2 regions of the Mesorhizobium sp. M0848 genome follow, and region 2 is predicted to be linked to the other one. Evidence: predicted binding sites of a transcription regulator. Region 2 holds the regulator's gene; the other holds the start of a gene.

Region 1 (15,958 bases), on a different contig from region 2:
CACGTAGCCAGGCGGAGGATCCGCTCCATGCGCGTATCCGTCACCGTTACTATCCGGGTCAGATCCTTGGCCAAGCCGAACTCGATCATGCCCGCGAAGAGCTCGTAGGTCGCCTGGGCCAGCCCGCCCGCAGCCTTGGGCGCCGACGGAGGAAGATCGAGCGCGAAACGACTGCTCTCCCATATGTCGGTGGTCGAGGGCACGACGTCAGCACCCAGCAGCACCGGGAAGGTGTCGCGCAACATTGTGGGTCCGGTGCTGGGCAGAAGACGCACGCAACCGCGAATTCGCCAGTCGGATCCTTTGAGGAGCAGATAGACGGGCTTCAGAGCATCAAACGAATCGGATTCCATCTGGTCTTCGGTATCAACTTCCCAATCGAGCCTTTCCTTGAACACCCGAAACCTGAGCCCGTGCATCTCTTTGAGTTCGCCTGCAAACTCGTTGTAAAAGTCTGGTGTTATCAGTTGCATCATGGTCGCCTCCATGTGGGATGTGTTCCCGCCATCGAAGGGCAAAGCTGACAGCGATGCAGCCTGTAGAGGTTTACAGGTATCGTGGCTGAAGAATCAGGATCTCGTCTGGCCGGAGGCAGCCATGCGTGCAACGGCCTGGTTGATCGTTCGAACGCCAAACTTTGCCTTGGCGTTTTCCAAGTGAAAAGTCACGGTGCGCTTTGAGACGCCGAGAAGCTGGCTGATATCCCAAGCCGACTTGCCGCGCGCCGCCCATTTCAGGCACTCGAACTCCCGCGGGGTGAGCGTTACACCATCCACCACGCGATCATCGGCGAGCCTGCGCCGGACGTGGATATGAAAGTTGATGGCCACCAGCTGCAATGCTTTTTCGTAACGTGCCAGTGACCGCAACAGAAGCGGACGGGACTCGTCGGAAGCAAAGGTCAGGGCAGCAAACCGGCCGAGATGATCATGCATGGACATCGTCAGGCCGCCGCAGATGCCAAACTCAGCCGCACTCTCCAGAATTTGTTGCTGCGAATTCGGCAGACAGTGTCGAGCGCGGTCCACACCCCAATCGAATGTATCCCAGCCTTGCAGCCCGCGCAGGATGACCGGATCAAACCTGTGGTACCGCTGTTGCAGATAACGTGATGTCCAGGATGAAGGATAGTTTGAAATCAATTGGGGGGCGTCGCCGGAGGCCGACGGGTAAGTGAAATAGGCGAATAGCGGGAAGTCGAAGCCGGCTGCAGCGGAGGCCATTGCCTCACAGAGATCGGCAGCATCAACACTTGCAGACAGTTGCTCGACGAAGTTCTCAAACACGCGATGCATTTGCCCTGTGCGTAACCTCCGTTCGCTCAATGCCAGGCAGAGACCTTGTTTTAAACGATCCCGGACGGATACAGCGCGTGCCGAGAACGTGGCTAATCTGTTGAACCAATCCGAAATAGTCTGACGTTGTCTATGAGACGTGTGCCGCCGAGCCAGGCCGCGGCAAGCAACCGTGCCGGTCGATCAAGGCTTGGCATCGGGTGCAGATCTGCCTCTTCGCGAAGTTCCAGGTATTCGACCTCGCGATAGCCTGCAGCCAGAATTGCTGCGCGAGATTCTGCAAGCGTTGGCAGGACGGGTGAGCCGCGCCCAAGCCGCTCAGCCGTCTTGAGCAGGACCGATGATAGCTTGGGAGCAACAGCGCGTTGCGCTGGCGAGAGCCGCACATTGCGCGATGATAGCGCAAGACCGTCGGCTTCACGGACTGTCGGACAGGCAACAATGGTGATTGGAATATCCAAATCCCGGGCCATGCGCCTGACCAGGTGAATTTGCTGAAAGTCCTTTTCGCCAAAGAAGCCGAAGTCAGCGCTGGTCTGCAGGAAGAGCTTGGTGACGACGGTCGCCACGCCATCGAAATGTCCCGGCCGGAAGGCACCGCACAGGCCCTCGCTGACACCGGACACCGAAACGGTGGTGGCGAAGCCCGCCGGATACATCTCCTCTGCATCTGGCGCATAAAGCAGGTGCGCGCCAAGCGGTGCCAGTTTGGCGGCATCCTCGTCCTCGGTGCGCGGATACGCGGCAAGATCGGCCTGGCTGTTGAATTGCTTCGGGTTTACGAAGAGCGTCACGATCACACGGTCTGCCTTCTCGAGTGCAGCGCGCACCAGGCTGAGATGGCCCTCATGCAGGACGCCCATCGTTGGCACCACGGCAATCCTCACGCCCTCGCGGCGCCATGCGGCGACGATTTCGCGAAGCTGGTCAGCGCTCCTGACGATCGGCACGCTCACGCTGCTTCTCCGCTTTTGGTGGCTTGCGTGTCGGCGGGCGTGGGCGCATCGGCAAACACGTGCTCGGCGGCCGGAAACTGGCGCTCCTTCACCTCGTGCGCATAGGAAGCGATCGCAGCCGCAGCCGCCTCCCCCAGTTCAGCATAGCGCTTGACGAATTTGGGTCGGAAGTCGCCGAAGAGGCCCAGCATGTCGTCGACGACGAGAATCTGGCCGTCACAGGCTGCCGAGGCACCGATGCCAATGGTCGGGGCCGCCACCTCCCCCGTGATCCGGCGGGCGAGCGCCTCAGGAACCTTCTCCAGGACGATCGCAAAGGCGCCCGCTTCGCTCACGGCAAGTGCGTCGCGCCTGATGCGCTCGGCATCCCCGCCCCTGCCCTGCACGCGGTAGCCACCGATGGTGTTGATGGCCTGCGGCGTCAAGCCGACATGAGCCATGACCGGCACGCCGCGTGCGGCGAGGAAGCCGATCGTCTCTGCCATCGTTTCGCCGCCTTCGAGCTTGACGGCCGTGCAGCCGGTCTCCGCCATGACGCGCGCAGCATTTCGGAGCCTGCTCTGGGCTTTCTTCGAAGGAACCGAACGGCAGGTCGACGACCATCAGCGCCTGCTTGATGCCACGGCGAACCGCCTGGCCATGCGTGATCATCATCTCCAGCGTGACACCGAGCGTCGAGGGCAGACCGTGGAGAACCATGCCGACGCTGTCGCCGACGAGCACCACATCACAATGGGGATCGACAAGCCGCGCGACTGGGGTGGTATAGGCGGTAAGGCAGACGAGCGGCGTCCCACCTTTGCGCGAACGAATATCCGGCGGTGTGATCGCCTTGGTATCACCAAACGCGCTCAATGGATCCTCCTTCCCCTACGTTACCAACCGCGGGTGTCGCCTTTCGCACATTTTTGTGCAGGTGCGAAGAGCAAAAAAATGGCCGTGCAGCTGTGGGGTGTTGACGTGCCGACAGGCGCGCTTACACTAAATCGATTAAGTGCCCCCCCGAGCTGGCAAACCAATTCGCGAACATGGACGATCAGGCAATACGACTCAGGAAAGACAGAGCCGCCGTGAATGCCGACGACGTCAAAGTGGACCTGATCGCCTTTGTGGTCGCCGTAAACGACAGTGAACCCTGTGTCCTCACCATCGGCCAGGCGGACACCTTGCCCTCCGGTCCCTTTGCGCTTGAGCACCGATCGCTGCAATCCGGCTTGAGGGGGTGGGTCGAGCAGCAGACCGGCCATCGGCTGGGGTACATTGAGCAACTCTACACGTTCGCTGATCGGGATCGCATCGGCGCCGAGCGCCAGCAGCGCGTCATCTCCATCAGCTATCTTGCATTGACCCGCAAGGAACAGGCAGCGGGCCCGCCCAAGTGCGGATGGCAGAGTTGGTATGAATATTTTCCATGGGAGGACCATCGCTCCGGCACGCCTCCGGTCGTGCTGGATGTTCTGCGACCACGCCTGATTGAATGGGCAAACGGCGTCCGCGATGCGGCCACGCGACGTGAACGCTGGCAGCGGGCGACGATAGCCTTTGGCTTCGACGACCGCCTTTGGAACGAGGAACTCACGCTGCAACGCTATGAGTTAGTTTACGAAGCAGGCTTGGTCCAAGAGGCCGTAAGAGGGCGGGACGGGGCGCCCCCTCCGCTGGTGCCCAGCAAGTCCATGGTCGCCGATCATCGCCGCATCGTGGCGACCGGCATTGCGCGGCTGCGCTCCAAGATCAAATACCGGCCGGTCGTCTTTGAGCTGATGCCGACGGTCTTCACGCTTTTGCAGCTGCAGCGAACCGTGGAGGCGCTCGCCGGCAGGCTCATCCACAAGCCGAACTTTCGCCGACTGATCGAACAGCAGGAACTGGTCGAGGAGACCGGAGAGGCCACTACTGAGACCGGCGGCCGGCCAGCGAAGCTTTTCCGTTTCCGCCACGCCGTTCTCGACGATAGGCTCATCGCCGGGACAAAATTGCCGCTGGCGCGGGGTTGACATCCCTTATACTCACAGCAAGTATATGCTGGTTATTTTCAATTAGAGTATAAGCGGGAGAGGGTTGATGAGCGCCATGCTGCCTGCGGCCGCGTTGCTCTACGAGCGCGTCCGGCGAGTGATCCCGCCGATCGAATGGCCGGCTTTCGTCGACGATATCGAGGCGATCCTTGCACTGAAGCGCGAGCGCAACGCCATCATCCTGGCGCACAACTATCAGACGCCCGAGATTTTCCATTGCGTGGCCGACATCGTCGGCGACAGCTTGGCATTAGCCCGCACGGCTGCGACGATCGAGGCGCAAGTCATCGTGCTGGCCGGCGTCCATTTCATGGCCGAAACGGCCAAGCTCCTTAATCCGGACAAGACCGTGCTCATTCCGGATCTCAGCGCCGGTTGCTCGTTGGCGGAATCAATCACGGCAGAAGACGTGCGCTTGATGCGCCAGCGTTATCCCGGCGTTCCGATCATTACTTATGTAAACACGTCGGCCGAAGTGAAAGCCGAGTCGGATATCTGCTGTACATCCGGCAACGCCAAGGCGGTCGTCGAATCCCTTGGGGTTCTCCGGGTGATCATGCTGCCGGACGAATATCTGGCCCAGAATATCGCCGCCCAGACCGATGTACAGATCATCGCCTGGAAAGGGCATTGCGAGGTGCATGAGCGCTTTACACCGGCCGACATCCGCGAGTTGCGCGAAAGCCATCCCGGCGTGGTCGTGCTCGCCCATCCCGAATGCCCGCCCGACGTCGTGGCTGAAGCAGATTTTTCCGGCTCGACGGCTGCCATGTCCGACTATGTCGAAGGGCAAAGGCCGCCACGTGTCGTGCTGATGACGGAATGCTCGATGAGCGACAACGTCGCGTTAGCGCACCCAGAGGTCGAGTTCATCCGGCCCTGCAATTTGTGCCCGCACATGAAGCGGATCACGCTTGCCAACATCCGCACGGCGCTCGAGCAGAACCAACATGTCGTAACCATCGAACCCGGGATCGCCGGGCGCGCGCGGCTTGCGGTCGAACGGATGCTGGCAGTTTGAGCGCCGACCTCCGCAGCTTCTTCGGGCGTCCCATCATCATCGGCGGCGGCATCGCCGGACTGATGACCGCGCTTCAACTGTCGCCGGAGCCGGTGCTTCTTCTGTCAAGGTCGCTGCTGGGAGCTGACAATTCGAGCACCTGGGCACAGGGGGGTCTGGCTGCAAGTTTCGGCGAAGACGACGAGCCGGCAATGCACCTGGCCGATACGCTTGCTGCCGGGGATGGTCTCTGCGACAGAGACGTGGCGAGCCGCATCCTCCAAGCCGCGCCCAAGGCGATAGAGGGGCTTGCGGCCTTTGGGGTTCCCTTTGACCGCACGCCGAAAGGATCACTGTGCCTCGGATTGGAGGCCGCACACAGCCGACGTCGCATCGTTCATGCGCATGGGGACGGCACCGGGCGTGAGATCATGCGTGCCCTGATCGCGGCTGTACGTTCCACTCCGTCGATAGTTGTCGTGGAGGGCGTGGAAGCGCGCCGGCTGGCCGTGCGAGAGAATGCGATCCGGGGCGTCTGGGCGAGCTGTTCGATCGGACCTTTCTTCTTCGGCTCACGGCGGGTCGTCCTCGCCACCGGTGGCATCGGGGGACTGTTTCTCGACACCACGAACCCTTGGGGAAGTTGCGGACAAGGCCTTGCACTTGCGGCCCGCGCTGGAGCTGTCCTAGCCGACCTCGAATTCATCCAGTTCCACCCGACCGCGCTTGACGGCCCGGAACGCCCTATGGCGCTGGTCAGCGAGGCTGTCCGAGGCGAAGGTGCTGCCCTGATCGATGAAACCGGCCAGGCTTTTCTCCAGAGCGTGCCAGGGGCGGAACTTGCGCCTCGCGATGTCTTGGCCCGGGCCGTGTGGAACCATCTTGCGGACGGCCACCGTGTTTTTCTCGACGCCCGACAACGGCCTGGCCCGGCATTCGCTCGACATTTCCCGACAATCGCATCAGCCTGTCGTGGAGCGGGCATCAATCCCGCCCGCGATCTCATCCCCATTCGGCCGGCCCAACACTACCACATGGGTGGCGTTGCAGTGGACAGCTCCGGCAGAACCTCCGTCAAGGGGCTGTGGGCCTGCGGCGAAGTCGCTTCGACAGGACTGCATGGCGCCAACAGGCTCGCCAGCAATTCCTTGACAGAAGCCATCGTGTGCGCCCGCTGGGTCGCTGAAAGTGTCGCCGGGACGCCTGCGCGCAGAACAAGGCCTGCGTTTGCCAACGTTTACCCACCGCCCGCTCCGATACGCGTGCGTGTTTTCCTGTCGCGCGCACTCGGCATCGTCCGGGATGGTGAAGGTTTGAAAGCAGCCGCGCGTGCCTTATTGCCGCTCGCCGAAAGCAAGGATGCGGTCTCGGATCCGGCGGCTGTCGGGCTAATGATCGCGGTTGCCGCCTTGTTGCGCGAAGAAAGCCGCGGCGCTCATTACCGGACAGATTTTCCTCATCATGCGACTGCCGCCCGACGGTCCGAAATCACCCTCGAAGCCGCCTTGGCTACAGCGCGGGGACTCGGACACTCGCCAAGTCTCGAAGGGCCGAAGTGATGACACTTTCACCGCTACCCACGGTCGTGCTTGAGCCGCTTGTACGGGCAGCTCTTCTTGAAGATCTTGGCAGAGCCGGCGACTTGACCACGCAGGCCATCGTCCCGAAGGAATACCAAGCGGGAACCGTGTTGGTGGCGCGACAGTCCGGAGTTGTCGCCGGCCTCGATCTGGCGATGCTCGCTTTCGGCTTGATTGATCCTGCTGTCGAAATCTCGGTGGAGCGCGCAGACGGCTGCAATGTCGTGGATGGAGAGATCATTGCATCAGTGGTTGGCCCGGCCCGGGCCATTCTCACAGCCGAAAGGACGGCACTCAATTTTTTGTGCCATCTGAGCGGCATCGCCACGGCAACGGCATCGATCGTCGCTGCGGTTCGTGGGTATGGCGCGAAGATCGTCTGCACCCGCAAGACGACGCCCGGATTGCGGGCAGTCGAAAAGTATGCCGTGCGCGCAGCTGGCGGGTCCAATCACCGCTTCGGTCTGGACGATGCAATTTTGATCAAGGACAACCACATCGCCATCGCAGGCGGCGTCCGCCCAGCGCTCGAGCGAGCACGAAGAGCGGCCGGTCATCTCGTCAAGATCGAAGTCGAGGTCGATACTCTGGCCCAGTTGGAGGAGGTACTTGGCTTCGCTCCCGATGCGGTTCTGCTCGACAACATGTCCCTCCCCGATCTTCGCCGCGCCGTCGCAATGGTCGGTGGCCGCGCTATCACCGAGGCTTCTGGCGGGATCACGTCCCATACAGCGCGGGCGGTTGCCGCGACCGGCGTTGATCTGATTTCGGTCGGCCGACTCATCCACAGCGCGCCGATCCTGGATATCGGCCTCGACCATCGGGGCTCATGATTGTCTGAGTCAGGATTGGGTCAACTGTCCTCTCCGATCGTCAACAGTCAGATAGCAAAGACCCCGCAAGACAGACCGGAGGAACAGCATGGACATGCAAACGGCAAGTTCAACGCAGACATCGCCACAGGCTCAATCCCCTGACCCCGGAGCGTGGACCCTGGAGAAGGCTCAGGCACTTTACCATGCCCCCTTCAACAATCTCCTCTTCCTGGCGCAAACGGTGCACCGCCAGAATTTCGATCCAAACAAGGTCCAGCTCAGCCGGCTGCTCAGCATCAAGACGGGAGGATGCCCGGAGGATTGTGGCTATTGCAGCCAGTCGGCGCGTCACGAAACCGGCCTGAAGGCGTCGAAGCTGATGGAGGTCCGGCGCGTCATCGCCGAGGCGACCAAGGCGCGTGATGCCGGCGCCACGCGTTATTGCATGGGCGCGGCCTGGCGAAACCCCAAGGCGCGCGACATGGATGCGGTGGTGGCGATGGTCGAAGGCGTCAAGGCGCTGGGCATGGAGACCTGCATGACGCTCGGCATGCTCGATCTTGAGCAAGCCGCTCGACTGAAGCAGGCGGGCCTCGACTACTACAACCACAACATCGATACGTCGGAACGCTACTACAGCGAGATCATCAGCACGCGCGGCTATGCCGAGCGGCTCGACACGCTTGAGCAGGTTCGTCGATCCGGCATCAAGGTCTGCTGCGGCGGTATTGTCGGCATGGGCGAAGATCCGGTGGACCGGATCGACATGCTGGTTACGCTGGCGAACCTACCCGAGCCGCCGGAAAGCGTCCCGATCAACATGCTGATCCCGATCGCCGGCACCCCGCTTGCCGAAGCCAAGCCCATCGAGCCGATCGAATTCGTGCGCGTGATCGCCCTGGCGCGCATCATGATGCCGAAATCGCATGTGCGTCTTTCCGCCGGCCGCACCGCCATGACCGACGAGATGCAGGCGCTGTCCTTTTTTGCCGGTGCCAACTCGATTTTCGTCGGCGACACGCTGCTGACGGCGGACAATCCCGGTGAGGACAAGGATAGCCTTCTGTTCCGCCGTCTCGGCATTGAGCCGATGGAACTCGAGGCGCAATGAACGGGGCACCGCTTGCCCGCTATGACGCGACCTTGCAGGGACTGGCCCGCAAGGACCGGCTGCGGACGCTTGCGCCGCGCGCAGGTCTCGATTTCTCGTCGAACGACTATCTCGGGCTGGCCTCGTCCAGGAGACTTGGCGATGCTGTTGTGGCGGCGATTGCGCGGGGCACGCCGGTTGGCGCCATCGGGTCGCGGCTGTTGCGCGGCAATGCACCGGAACACGAGCAGCTCGAGGCAGACGCGGCGGCATTCTTTGGAGCCGACCGCGCGCTGTTCTTCGGCAGCGGCTACATCGCCAACTTCGCTCTGCTGAGCGCCCTGCCGCGGAAGGGCGATCTTTTGGTTCTCGATGAGCTCGCCCATGCCAGCATGCATGAGGGTGCGCAGGCCGGGCGCGCACAGTTCGTGCTGGCCGCGCACAACGATGCCACCGCTGTTGAGGATGCGATCACACGTTGGCGCGCCGCAGGCGGCATGGGATGCGTCTGGATCGCGGTGGAGAGCCTTTACAGCATGGATGGCGACTGCGCGCCTTTGGAGAGCCTGGTCGCGCTTGCCGATCGGCACGGCGCATTCATCGTCATTGACGAGGCGCATTCGACCGGCGTCTGGGGACCGGACGGCCGGGGGCTTGCCGCCGCTTTCGAGGGCCGCGACAACATCGTCGCGCTCCACACCTGCGGCAAGGCGCTCGGCGCATCTGGTGGGCTCGTGACCGGGCCGAGGGCACTGTGCGAGTATCTGATCAACCGTTGCCGGCCATTCATCTACGCCACCGCGCCATCGCCGCTGATGGCAGTGGCAGTGCGCGAAGCACTCGCAATGCTCGCCGACGAGCCTATGCGGCGTGTTCAGCTGCATGAACGCGTTGCCCTCGCCGGCCGCCAGCTGGCCGAGCGCTGCGGCGTGATACCCAGCGGCTCGCAGATCCAGCCCCTCGTAATCGGCGATATCAGGCGCACCATGGCAGTGGCGGCGCGCCTGCAGGCCCGCGGCTTCGACATACGCGGTATTCGTCCTCCGACCGTGCGCACGTCGCGGCTGCGCATCTCACTGACGCTCAATATCGGCGAAGCCGACATTTCCGCCATGGTCGAGGCGCTGGTCGAGGTGTTGGCCCAAACATCACCGGAGGCGGTATGACCCAACGCATCGTCATCACCGGAACCGACACGGGAGTTGGCAAGACCGTGTTTGCGGCTGGGCTCGCCGGTTTGCTCGACGGCTTTTACTGGAAACCGGTGCAATCGGGCCTCGACGGCGAGACCGACAGCGAAGTGGTCGCGCGGCTTGCCGGCTTGCCCTCAGAGCGCGTGCTGCCGGAAGCCTACCGCTTGCGGAGTCCGCTGTCGCCGCATCGTTCGGCCGAGATCGACGGCGTGGCGATCAAGGCTGCCGATCTTGCTTTTCCCGTCCTACCGACGCCGCTCGTCATCGAAGGCTCCGGCGGCCTGATGGTGCCGCTTAACCGGCGCACAAGGCTCATCGACATCTTCGCTGAATGGCGGCTGCCCGTTATTCTGTGCGCCCGCACCACGCTCGGCACCATCAACCACACCTTGCTCTCGATCGAGGCGCTCCGCGCCCGATCCATCCCGTTGGCCGGCATCGCTTTCATCGGCGATGAGATGGCCGATACGCAACGGACCATCGTGGAATTCAGCGGTGCGCCGCAGCTCGGCAGGCTGCCGCACCTCGATCTGCTGACCGGCAAGACACTGAGGGACGCAATGATTGCCGGCTTCGCCTTCGCCTCGATTACTGGAGGTGACTGATGTCGCAGTCTCATGTGTGGCATCCCTTCACCCAGCACGCGCTCGAGCCTGCGATCCCAGAAATCGTCCGGACTGAAGGCGCCTATCTCCGCAGGGCCGACGGCGCCCGCATCCTGGACGCCATCTCCTCCTGGTGGGTCGTCACACATGGCCACCGCCATCCCCGCATCATGAAGGCAATCGAGACAACCGCGTCGAGCCTCGACCAGATTATCTTTGCGGGCTTCACGCACGAGCCGGCAGAGCGCTTGGCCAAGGCGCTTGTCGGCCTCGCTCCCGCTGGACTCGACTGGGTGTTCTATTCCGACAGTGGCTCGACCTCGGTCGAAGTAGCGCTGAAGATGGCGCTCGGTTATTTCCGCAATATCGGCGCCCCACGCTCGCGCATCGTCGTCATGGATCACAGCTATCATGGCGACACGATCGGCACGATGAGCGTCGGTGCGCGTGGCGTGTTCAACGCCGCCTACGAACCCTTGCTGTTCGAGGTCGCCACCATCCCCTTTCCGGCAGCGGGGCGCGAGCAAGAGACGCTGGATCGTTTAGAGGCTGTGACCCGCGATCGACGAGCCGCAGCCTTAATCGTCGAGCCGCTGGTGCTGGGCGCCGGCGGCATGCTGATGTATCCGGCTTCAGTTCTGGCCGAATTGAAGAAGATCACTGAGGCCTCCGGCACGCTGCTGATCGCCGACGAAGTGATGACCGGCTGGGGGCGGACCGGAACCATGTTCGCCTGCGAGCAGGCATCGATCTCTCCAGATATCCTGTGCACCTCGAAAGGCCTGACCGGCGGCGCCATCCCGCTGGCCGTAACGCTTGCCACCGATGCCATCTTCCAGGCTCATTATTCCGAGGACCGGAAGAAGACATTTTTCCATTCGAGCTCCTACACTGCCAACCCGATTGCCTGCGCGGCAGCACTTGCCAATGTCGAGATCTGGCGGGACGAGCCGGTGGCCGAGCGCATTGCGGCCTTGAGCGCAATGCAGGCCACCGGGCTTCGACGCTTTCGCGACAACAGCTTCTTCACCGACTGCCGGGCGACCGGCACGATCGCGGCGCTCGACCTGCGAACCGGTTCCGCAGGTTATCTCGCCGAGATCGGACCGAAACTGCGCGCTTTCTTCCTCGAGCGAGGGCTACTTGTGCGCCCGCTCGGCAATGTCCTCTACCTTCTGCCACCCTATTGCATCACCGGCGACGAGCTCGAGCGACTCTATGACGCCATTGAGGAGGCGGGCGAACGCTTCGGGTCCAGGCCATGAGCAAGTCGTCGCGCATTCTCGGGTTTGGCCATCATGCGCCTGGGCGAAAGGTGGCGAATGCCGAAATCGAGAGCAATCTCGGTCTTGATCCAGGCTGGATCGAAAGGCGTACCGGGATACGGTCGCGCTTCTGGGCAACCGACGAAGACACGCTGTCTGGTCTTGCTGCGCAGGCCGGCGACATGGCGCTGGCGAACGCCGGTATTGCGCGCCACGACATCGGTCTGCTGTTGCTTGCCACCTCGACGCCCGACCATCTTCTGCCGCCGAGCGCGCCGCTGGTCGCACACAAGCTTGGCCTTGGCAGCGCAGGCGCGGTGGATCTGACAGGCGCCTGCGCCGGCTTCATCTATGCGCTGATGTTTGCGGACGGATTTACCCGCCTGCACGGCAAAGCGAGCCTTGTTATCGCCGCCAATATCCTCAGCCGCCGCATCAATCCAGCCGAGCGCGCAAGCTCGGTCCTGTTTGCCGATGCCGCCGGCGCCCTGGTGATCGGTCAGTGCGATGATGCTGATCGGGGCATTCTCGGTGCCTCGGTGGCTTCGGACGGCTCGCGATACGGGCTGATCCAGATTCCCGCAGGAGGAAGCAACAAGCCGTTCCACGGTGACCTCGATCTCGCGCAAACCCGAATGAGGATGACGGACGGCCGCGAAGTGTTCGCAAAGGCCGTCGAGATGATGACCAATTGCTCGATAAGCGCGCTAGCCGCTGCCGGAGTGCGGCCACACGATCTCGGCCGGTTCGTGCCCCATCAGGCCAATACTCGGATTTTCGACGCGGTCGGGAGGAACCTCGGCATCGCGGACCAAGCAATTGTCAAGACGATTGCCGAATACGGCAACTCTTCGGCCGCGACGATCCCGCTGTCGCTCTCGCTCGCCAACCAGACGGAGCCATTCCAGCCTGGAGAGAAAATCCTTCTGTCGGCGGCGGGTGCGGGTCTCAGCGGCGGCGCTCTCGTGGTTGGAATCTAGCCGGCCGGCTCACGCGCGCAGGACTGGTCATGAATGGGAATAGGGCAACAGAACCAATGCCAAAATGGCCTTCTGAAGCTCGACATGACCGAGCTGACGCAGCACGACCCCGTGCGAGCCTCTGGATGAGATCAAATGCATCACCTGTTGCATCATTCGTGCCATCTGAATAAAGCTCAAATACAAAGGGTGAGCCGCCCCATATATGTCTGATACCCGACATTGTTCACATAAAAGGCTCGATGCTTACACGCTCTTTGCTCTCTTCTCTTTGCTGTCTGCTCTTTTCTCTTTGCTCTTTGCTCTTTCGTCTTGACTAGCAGGAGCATGCGGCTTATCTCATTGCCGCGTTAGCACTCGCTTCCGCTGAGTGCTAAGCACGCTCCGGCAACGGAGAACCGTTCAACATCCGCACCAAGGACATCCAAAAATGGCAAAGTCGAATTTCCGGCCGCTGCATGACCGCGTGGTCGTTCGCCGGGTCGAATCCGAATCCAAGACCGCCGGCGGGATCATCATCCCGGATACGGCGAAGGAAAAGCCGCAGGAAGGCGAGATCATCGCCGTCGGCTCCGGCGCTCGTGACGAAGCAGGCAAGCTGGTCCCGCTGGACGTCAAGGCCGGCGACCGCATCCTGTTCGGCAAGTGGTCGGGTACCGAAGTCAAGCTCAATGGCGAAGACCTTCTGATCATGAAGGAATCCGACATTATGGGCATCATCGGCTGATATCAGGCCTTTCCTTCGCACCATCAAATCTGAATTTCGGGCGAGATGCCCAGGAGTAAAAAAATGGCTGCCAAAGACGTAAAATTCTCCCGCGATGCCCGTGAGCGCATGCTTCACGGCATCAACATCCTCGCCGACGCGGTGAAGGTCACCCTCGGCCCCAAGGGCCGCAACGTCGTCATCGACAAGTCGTTCGGCGCACCGCGCATCACCAAGGACGGGGTCACCGTCGCCAAGGAAATCGAACTTTCCGACAAGTTCGAAAACATGGGCGCGCAGATGATCCGCGAAGTTGCTTCGAAGACCAACGACATCGCCGGTGACGGCACCACAACCGCGACCGTTCTGGCGCAGTCGATCGTCCAGGAAGGCAACAAGGCCGTTGCCGCCGGCATGAACCCGATGGACCTGAAGCGCGGCATCGATCTGGCCGTGACCGAAGTCGTCGCGGCGCTCGGCAAGGCTGCCAAGAAGATCAAGACCTCCGAGGAAGTTGCCCAGGTCGGCACGATCGCCGGCAATGGCGACGAGTCGGTCGGCAAGATGATCGCCGAAGCGATGCAGAAGGTCGGCAACGAAGGCGTCATCACGGTTGAGGAAGCCAAGACCGCCGAGACTGAACTCGAGGTCGTCGAAGGCATGCAGTTCGACCGCGGCTATCTCTCGCCCTACTTCGTCACCAACGCCGACAAGATGGTTGCCGAGCTCGAGGACGTCTACATCCTCCTGCACGAGAAGAAGCTGTCCAACCTGCAGGCGATGCTGCCGGTTCTCGAAGCCGTCGTGCAGACCTCGAAGCCGCTGCTCATCATCTCGGAAGACGTCGAAGGCGAGGCCCTGGCCACGCTGGTCGTCAACAAGCTGCGTGGCGGCCTGAAGATCGCCGCCGTCAAGGCGCCGGGCTTCGGTGATCGCCGCAAGGCCATGCTGGAAGACATCGCCATCCTCACCGGTGGCCAGGTCATCTCGGAAGACCTCGGCATCAAGCTCGAGAACGTCGGCCTCAACATGCTCGGCCGCGCCAAGAAGGTGTCGATCTCCAAGGAGAACACCACCATCGTCGACGGCGCCGGCAAGAAGGCCGAGATCCAGGGCCGCGTTGCCCAGATCAAGCAGCAGATCGAAGAGACCACTTCGGACTACGACAAGGAGAAGCTGCAGGAACGTCTGGCGAAGCTCGCCGGCGGCGTTGCGGTGATCCGCGTCGGCGGTGCCACGGAAGTCGAAGTCAAGGAAAAGAAGGACCGCGTCGATGACGCCCTCAACGCGACCCGCGCGGCCGTCGAAGAAGGCATCGTTGCAGGCGGCGGCGTCGCTCTCCTGCGCGCTTCGGCCGACATCAAGGTCACCGGCGTCAATGCCGACCAGGCCGCCGGCATCAACATCGTTCGTCGTGCGCTGCAGGCTCCGGCCCGCCAGATCGCGGCCAACGCCGGTGCGGAAGCATCGATCGTTGCCGGCAAGATCCTTGAGAACAAGGGCGCGACCTTCGGCTACAACGCCCAGACCGGCGAATATGGCGACATGATCGCCATGGGTATCGTCGATCCGGTCAAGGTTGTCCGTACGGCTCTCCAGGACGCGGCCTCGGTCGCCGGCCTGCTGGTCACCACCGAAGCCATGATCGCGGAGGCTCCGAAGAAGGAGTCGGCTGGCGGCGGCGGCATGCCTGGCGGCATGGGCGGCGGCGGTATGGGCGGCATGGGCGGCATGGGCGGCATGGATTTCTAATCCAGCCCCTATCAACCTACAGCGGAAAGGGCGGCAGCAATGCCGCCCTTTCCTTGTGTGCCGAACATGATCGACAACTTGGAGTGCGTCCCGAGGATCTCGTCAGAATTAGGATCTTGTCCGATCGAGCAATTCGCGGGCTCAACCTGGTCAAACCGGCGCCCCCTACGAACTGCCCGATCCTTGAGGATTCCGCTGCGCGACAATCACGATGATTCATTCAGTTGGTAGCTATAGGCGGTGAATCATGAGGGGCATTGAGGAGCGTGGCAAGGCGCCCATCTCGGCATTTAACCCCATCGAGCGTGATATCCGAGACAATTCTCTCATCGGACCGGCGGCTGGCGTTGAAGGACCCGGTGAATCATCCTGTTCTATAGTGGAGCAGACGCGCTCTGAGCCTCAAGATCAAGCGTTTCCTCCTCTGAGTATCCTTGATCTGCCGCTGGACATTCTCGTTGATTGCTGAGCGGCTCAGCCCGATGGATCTGCTGAGGTGTCGCACACAAATCAAGAGCTGCGTGTCGCCGCGATGATAGTCGCAACGCCTCAAGAAAGGCGGATCCAGGTTCAGGCTCGTCGTCGTGGCCGAGAGGCCTCGTGACCCCGACGACTGCGCTTCGGCCTTGTGGGGCCTCGGAGCGGGCGTGGCAGCGCTTGCACCTGAGCTCCAGCGGCGTCTCATCCTGCTTGAGCCCAGGTC
Region 2 (6,884 bases):
TCCTGCAGACGGTGCTGGGGTTCGACGCCGCGACGATCGCCTCCGCCTTCCTGGTCTCGCCCGCAGCCATGGGCCAGCGCCTGGTGCGGGCCAAGTCCCGCATCCGTGAAACCGGCATTCCGTTCCGCGTGCCGGAGCGGGCCGAACTCGGGGAACGGCTGGATGCGGTGCTGGAAGCGATCTACGCCGCCTTCGCCGAAGGCTGGACCGACCCGGCGGGCACCGAAACGCGGCGCCGCAACCTGGCGACCGAAGGCATCTGGCTCGGCCGGCTGGTGGCTTCGCTGTTGCCGGAGGAGCCGGAGGCACTGGGCCTCTTGTCGCTGATGCTGTTTGCTGAGTCCCGCCGCGCCGCACGGCGCAGTGCCGAAGGCGACTTCGTGCCGCTGGCGGAACAGGATTGCCTTCTATGGGACCGCGCCCTCATCGATGAGGCGGAGGCGCTGCTTTCCCACGCCGCGTCCAAGGGCGTCATCGGCCGTTACCAGCTTGAGGCGGCCGTGCAGTCCGCGCATGCGGCACGAAGGTTCACCGGCCGCACCGACTGGGTGGCGATCCAGGAACTCTACGACGCGCTGCTTTCGATCGCAGGATCGCCGGTGGTGGCGATAAACCGCGCGGTGGCGATCGCCGAGGCCGAGGGCGCAGTGGCCGGATTGGCGGCCCTTTACGTGCTGGGCGACGACAAGCGGCTTGACGAGTACCAGCCCTATTGGGCCGCACGCGCCGGTCTCCTGGCCAGGCTTGGTCAGGTACCGCAAGCCTGCGAAGCCTACGACCGGGCGATCGGCCTCGAGCGAGACCCGGCGGTGCGCCGGTTCCTGCAGGGAAAACGGGCGGTGCTCAGAAATTGAGCTTCAGCCCGGCCACATCTCGTGCGAGGTGTTGAGCGTCTTCATCAGCGGATGGTCGCGCAGCCGCGCCCACAGGCGTTCGATGTTCGGCCATGCCGTCCGCGCGCTGTCGATGTCGGGATGCCAGGCCACCAGCATGACCAGATAGATGTCGGCCAGCGACATCCGGTCACCGACCAGCCAGTCACGGCCCTCGAGCGCGGCATCGAGAACGGCAAAGCCGCGGTCCATCTCGGCCACGGCCGCCTGCTTGACCGCCTTGGTGCCTTCGGGATCGGCCGTGTAGCGGTATGCGTAGTAGAAACGCAGCACCGCCGAATAGAGCACCGACGACATGAATGCCATCCAGCGCAGGAAATCGGCGCGGGCAGGCGAATCTACTGCCGGCGCCAAATTGCCATTGGGATGACGCTCGGCAAGCAGGATGCAGATCGCCGCCGACTCGGTCATCGAGCTTCCGTTTGGCAAGGTCAGCACCGGCACCTGGTTCAACGGACTGATGTCGAGGAAGGCGGGATCGGGCCGGTCGGTCTTCGGCACGTCGATCTGCTCGAACGGTGCATTCGCCAGCACCAGCGCCGCCTCGACGACGAAGCCGCCGCTGCCAGGACGGGTGTAGAGCTTGTACATGAAATCCTCCCCCGGCCCGCGCAGACGGGCCGTGGGCGGTATGCACCGGAAGCAGGGCGCTGCTCAAGCCGGTGGCTGACGCCACGGGGATTTTTTCAGCGGGCCAGCTCAGTCACGGAGAAGCGTCGGACTACGATCCCAACCCTTCGAACAGGATCGTCGACAGATAGCGCTCGGCGAAGGACGGGATGATCACCACAAGGTTCTTGCCCTTGTTCTCCGGCCGCGAGCCGACGACGATGGCTGCCTGCAAGGCGGCGCCCGACGAGATGCCGACCGGCACGCCTTCGAGGCGGGCGACGAGGCGGGCATTGGCCACGGAATCCTCGTTCGACACTTTGACGATCTCGTCATAGATCGTCGTGTCGAGGATTTTGGGCGCAAAGCCGGCGCCGATGCCCTGGATCTTGTGCGGGCCGGGCTGGCCGCCCGACAGAACCGGCGAGGAGTCCGGCTCGACGGCGACGACATGCACCGAGGGCTTGCGCTTCTTCAGCACCTGGCCGACGCCGGTGATGGTGCCGCCGGTGCCGATGCCGGCGACGAAGATATCGACCTCGCCATGCGTATCGTTCCAGATTTCCTCGGCCGTTGTCGTGCGGTGGATTTCCGGATTGGCCGGGTTCTCGAACTGCTGCGGGATGATCGCGTTGGGGATCGTCGCTGCCAGTTCGTCGGCCTTGGCGATGGCGCCCTTCATACCTTTCGGGCCTTCTGTCAGCACCAGCTCGGCGCCGAGCAGCGCCAGCATTTTCCTGCGCTCGATCGACATCGTTTCGGGCATCGTCAGGATCAGCTTGTAGCCCTTGGCGGCAGCGGCGAAGGCAAGCGCGATGCCGGTGTTGCCCGACGTCGGTTCGATCAGCGTGGTCTTGCCGGGAGAAATCTTGCCTGACGCCTCCAGCGCCTCGATCATCGCCACGCCGATGCGGTCCTTGACCGAGGCGATCGGATTGAAGAATTCGAGCTTGGCGATGAGATTGGCGACGATGCCCTTTTCCCGAGCGAATTTGTCGAGCCGCACCAGAGGCGTATCGCCGATCGTGTCGGTGATGGAATCGTAGACGCGGCCGCGGCCGGGCACGCGGGCTGATGTGGCGGGCTTGTTCATTGGTTTCGCTCCCAGAATTCAGGCAAGTGGATTTGCGGGCAACATAGGACCTTCGACCGCGCAAGATAGACTGTCGATTGAAAATATCCGAGTGGGACCTGTGTCTAAAACAGTGCCGTCTCGGAAAAGCATTTCCCGCAAAGGCCTGTTTGCGAAATGCTTTGGCCGAAAGCCCGCTATTGGCGGGCGGCAATCGCTGCAGCGGCACCGACCATGAAGCCGGCAGCCGTACGGTTCAGCGCCTTGAGCGCGCGCGGCGACTTCAGGAACCAGCGCGCCTTGGCGGCCAGCGCCAGATACGGCACCAGCACCACCAGAAGCACGACGACCGTCAGCGCGACGAGAATGCCGTAGTCGGCCAGCGTAATGGTCTTCAGGTCGACGATGGTCGGCGTGATGGCGAGGTAGAAGATCATCGTCTTCGGATTGCCGAGCGTGACGGTCAGGCCGGCGGCAAAGCTCGACAGCAACCCGCTTTTGCCTTTTCTGGCCTCGACGGTCTCGGGCGTGATGCCGCTGTTCCAGAAGCGCCAGCCGAGGAAGGCGAGATAGGCGACGCCGAGCCATTTGATGGCCAGGAAAACCATGCCGAAACTCTGTGCAACGATGGCGAGGCCGAGCACCACGGCGGTCAGATAGGTGATGTCGCCAACCATCAGGCCAAAAGACATCGCCAGCGACGAGCGGAAGCCGGAGCCGAGCGCACGGGCGACCAGCGCGGTGATGCCGGGACCAGGAATCGCGGCGGCGATGCCGAGAGCGGCGCTGTAGGCGAGGAATCCGGTGAGGGTCATGGTTGCGGCCTTGCGCGACGCTGCTATCACGGCATCCTATCGCACAAAGCCCGGCGGGCGTGAATTCCCTGGAACTCGGATTCGATTGCACCACGCCTGTGCGAGTTGCGCTCAGGAACGACCGTCGCCATGGGTGACACGCCAGATGGTGCCGTTGCCGTCCTCGGTGACGATCAGCGCGCCATCCAGGGCCACCGCCACGCCGACCGGCCGCCCCCACACCTCGCCGTTTGAGACGACGAAACCGGTGATGAAATCCTCATATTCGCCGGTTGGCTTGCCGTCCTTGAACAGCAACCGCACCACCTTGTAGCCGGTCCGGTTGCCGCGGTTCCATGAACCGTGCAGAGCGACGAAAGCATCGCCCTTGTATTCAGCCGGAAAGCTCTTCCCCTCGTAGAAGGCAATGTTGAGCGGCGCCGAATGCGCCTGCATCAGCACATCGGGAACGGTCGTTTTGCCGGCAAGATCGGGGCGCTCACCCTTGTGGCGAGGATCCTCATTGTCGCCGATATAATACCACGGCCAGCCATAGAAGGCGCCGTCCTTGATCACGGTCGCGTATTCGGGCGGCACATTGTCGCCAAGCGCATCCCGTTCGTTGACGACGCACCACAGCGCGCCGGTCGCCGGCTGCACGGTCATGCCCGAGCAGTTGCGCAGGCCGGTGGCAAGGATGCGGCCATTCTTGCCATTGGGATCGAAGGCCAGGACGCCGGCGCGGCCGTCCTCGGATCCCCATGTGGCGCCGAGCGGCTGCGACTTCGCCCAGGCGTCGAGGCCGCCCTTCGGTTCGTTGCCCATGCGCTCGGCGACATTCGATCCCGAGCCGACCGACAGATAAAGCGTCTTGCCATCCGGCGAAAAGGCGATGTCGCGGGTCCAGTGATGATTGGCGGGGATGTTGCCGACCATGGTTTCCGGATCGCCGGAGGCCTTCAAGTCGCCATTGCGGTAGGCAAAGCGCACGATGCTGTCGCTGTTGGCGACATAGATCCATTGCGGGTCAGCGCCCGGCGGATAGAAGGCAATGCCATAGGGCCGTTTGAGATTGCCGGCAAAGATGCCGCCCTGCACAGGGCTCGCACTGCCTTCCGCCAGGCGATAGATGCGGACCTGATTGGCTTTGCTGTCGGCGACGAACAGGTCGCCGTTCGGCGCGACGCGCACGACGCGTGGATTGTCGATGCCCGATGCAACCAGCTCGGCCGAGAATCCCGGCGGCAGTTGCAGCTTCGCGTCTGCCGGCATGTCCGCAACGCCGGCGCTGTTCGAGGTCGATCTGTTGGCATCGGGCTTAGGCAGATCATCCGGTCTGATCAGCCGACGTGTGCCCGGCTTGTCCGCTCGCCAGTCGCCGAAGGCGGCCGCACCTTTCAGCACCGGCTCGTCCGCCTGCTGCGCGAACGAAGCGGTCGAGAGAAACAGTGCGGCGAAAAGTGCGGGGCCGGCAAAACGCATCATGCGGTCCTCCAATGTTTGGACGTGAAACAGGAACGAGCGGTTTCGTCGATCGTTCCACGGCACACGATGAGGTAAAGGGAGCTTCCGATTTCCGGGTTCAGGTTCCGGCAGCGTAGAAATCGTCGTCGAGACGTTTTTCCAATTCGACGAGATCGGCCGGCAACGGCAGGCCCATGGCGCGCATTTCCCGCAGCTTTTCGCGCAGCTGCTCCTGGATCTCGTGCTGGTCTTCCGGCTGGTTGACCATCTCTTCCAGCAACAGGCTGATCCGGGCCTTGAACTCTTCGAGCGCCATCGTCGTCTCCTCGGTTAGATCAGCTCAACGGAGCATGCGCGATATCAGCTGCGCGGTGTAATCCACCATCGGGACGATACGCGCGTAATTCAGCCGGGTCGGGCCGATGACGCCTAGCGCGCCGACGACGCGGGCATCCTTGTCGCGATAGGGCGCGACCACCAGCGAAGAACCGGACAGCGAGAACAGCTTGTTTTCCGAGCCGATAAAGATGCGCACGCCCGATCCTTCCTCGGCGAGGTCGAGCAGCTGGATCAGCCCGTCCTGTGTCTCCATGTCCTCGAACAAATGGCGCAACAGCTCGATATCGGCCTGGGCGGTGACGTTTTCGAGCAGGTTGGCGCGGCCACGCACGATCAGCCGCGCCGGCAGGCCGCTGTCTGCACCTGCCCACACCGCCAGCCCCTTCTCCACCAGGTCCTGCGACAGCGTGTCGAGCGCGGCCCTGGTTTCTTCCTTGATGCGGGCGATCTCGATCCGCGCCTCGGCCAGCGTGCGGCCGCGAATATGGGCGTTGAGGAAATTCGAGGCTTCGTGCAATTGCGAGACGGTGATGCCGGCGGGCAACTCGACGACGCGGTTCTCGACGTCGCCATTCTGCGACACCAGCACTGCCAGCGCCTTGGTCGGTTCGAGCTGGATGAATTCGATGTGCTTCAGCGCCACCTCGTTCTTGGCGGCCAGAACCAGGCCGGCGCCGCGCGACATGCCCGACAGCATCTGGCTGGCCTCGGTCAGCATGTGCTCCAGCGTCGCGCCCGAGCCGGACGCCCGAACCTGTGCCTCGATGGCGCGGCGCTCCTCGTCGGAAAGGTCGCCAAGCTCCATGAAGGCATCGACAAAGAAACGCAGGCCGGCCTGCGTCGGCAACCGGCCGGCCGAGATGTGCGGCGCGTAGATCAGGCCGAGATGCTCGAGATCGCTCATCACGTTGCGGATGGTCGCCGGCGACAGCGAGGACGGCAGGATACGCGACAGGCTGCGCGAGCCCACCGGTTCACCGTCCCTGAGGTAGGAATCGACAATGCGCCGGAAGATGTCGCGGGAACGCATATCGAGCGACTGAAGCGCGGGCGACTGCGAAGCGGGATCGACTGCCTTGGTCATACGGCCAAAAACCTCCGGCCCAACGATATAGACTTACACTGCACCCGCGCAACCCGGTGTCTTTGTGAGATCACCCGGTGTCTGTGTGAGATCACCCGGTGTCTGCGTCAGATCGTCAGGCCATTTTCCTTTGCGCCACGCGTCCCATGCGGTTACAAGCCGGCCAAGATTCCGAAAAATGACAAGAAAGCAGCCTGAATGCGCCCTTCCAAACGCCAATTCGACGAAATGCGTGCCATCTCCTTCGAGCGCGGCGTCTCCAAGCATGCCGAAGGCTCGTGCCTGGTGAAGTTCGGCGACACGCATGTCCTGTGCACGGCCAGCCTTGAGGAAAAAGTGCCTGGCTGGATGCGCAATTCCGGCAAGGGCTGGGTGACGGCCGAATACGGCATGCTGCCGCGCTCGACCGGCGAGCGCATGCGCCGCGAGGCTTCGGCCGGCAAGCAGGGCGGCCGCACGCTGGAAATCCAGCGGCTGATCGGCCGCTCCCTGCGCGCCGTGGTCGATTTGCAGGCGCTGGGCGAGCAGCAGATCACCGTCGACTGCGACGTCATCCAGGCCGATGGCGGCACCCGCACCGCATCGATCACCGGCGGCTGGGTGGCGCTGTATGACTGCCTGCGCTGGAT

The links. Region 2 encodes HrcA, which represses chaperone genes, less so after heat shock. Its sites were predicted from a motif close to GTTAGCACTCNCNNNNNGNGAGTGCTAAC; they were not measured.
Region 1: a site for HrcA is predicted at 13,147-13,175, ahead of groES (co-chaperone GroES). Genes of this name have one in related genera too.

What each region holds. Positions count from the first base shown of each region.
Region 1 is NZ_JAMYOM010000037.1:13,425-29,382, reverse strand. It holds gene NKH95_RS30340 (acyl-homoserine-lactone synthase) at 1-476, opposite strand, end outside; gene NKH95_RS30335 (LuxR family transcriptional regulator) at 570-1,295, opposite strand; gene panC (pantoate--beta-alanine ligase) at 1,388-2,251, opposite strand; partial or broken gene panB (3-methyl-2-oxobutanoate hydroxymethyltransferase) at 2,248-3,106, opposite strand; gene NKH95_RS30320 (NUDIX hydrolase) at 3,280-4,248, shown strand; gene nadA (quinolinate synthase NadA) at 4,316-5,290, shown strand; gene NKH95_RS30310 (L-aspartate oxidase) at 5,287-6,828, shown strand; gene nadC (carboxylating nicotinate-nucleotide diphosphorylase) at 6,828-7,682, shown strand; gene bioB (biotin synthase BioB) at 7,777-8,775, shown strand; gene NKH95_RS30295 (8-amino-7-oxononanoate synthase) at 8,772-9,920, shown strand; gene bioD (dethiobiotin synthase) at 9,917-10,552, shown strand; gene NKH95_RS30285 (adenosylmethionine--8-amino-7-oxononanoate transaminase) at 10,552-11,817, shown strand; gene bioZ (3-oxopimeloyl-[acyl-carrier-protein] synthase BioZ) at 11,814-12,797, shown strand; gene groES (co-chaperone GroES) at 13,228-13,524, shown strand; gene groL (chaperonin GroEL) at 13,588-15,255, shown strand.
Region 2 is NZ_JAMYOM010000056.1:458-7,341, forward strand. It holds gene NKH95_RS32955 (RNA polymerase sigma factor) at 1-854, shown strand, start outside; gene NKH95_RS32960 (glutathione S-transferase family protein) at 858-1,484, opposite strand; gene cysK (cysteine synthase A) at 1,615-2,595, opposite strand; gene NKH95_RS32970 (LysE family translocator) at 2,772-3,389, opposite strand; gene NKH95_RS32975 (PQQ-dependent sugar dehydrogenase) at 3,501-4,853, opposite strand; gene NKH95_RS32980 (hypothetical protein) at 4,951-5,148, opposite strand; gene hrcA (heat-inducible transcriptional repressor HrcA) at 5,173-6,255, opposite strand; gene rph (ribonuclease PH) at 6,454-6,884, shown strand, end outside.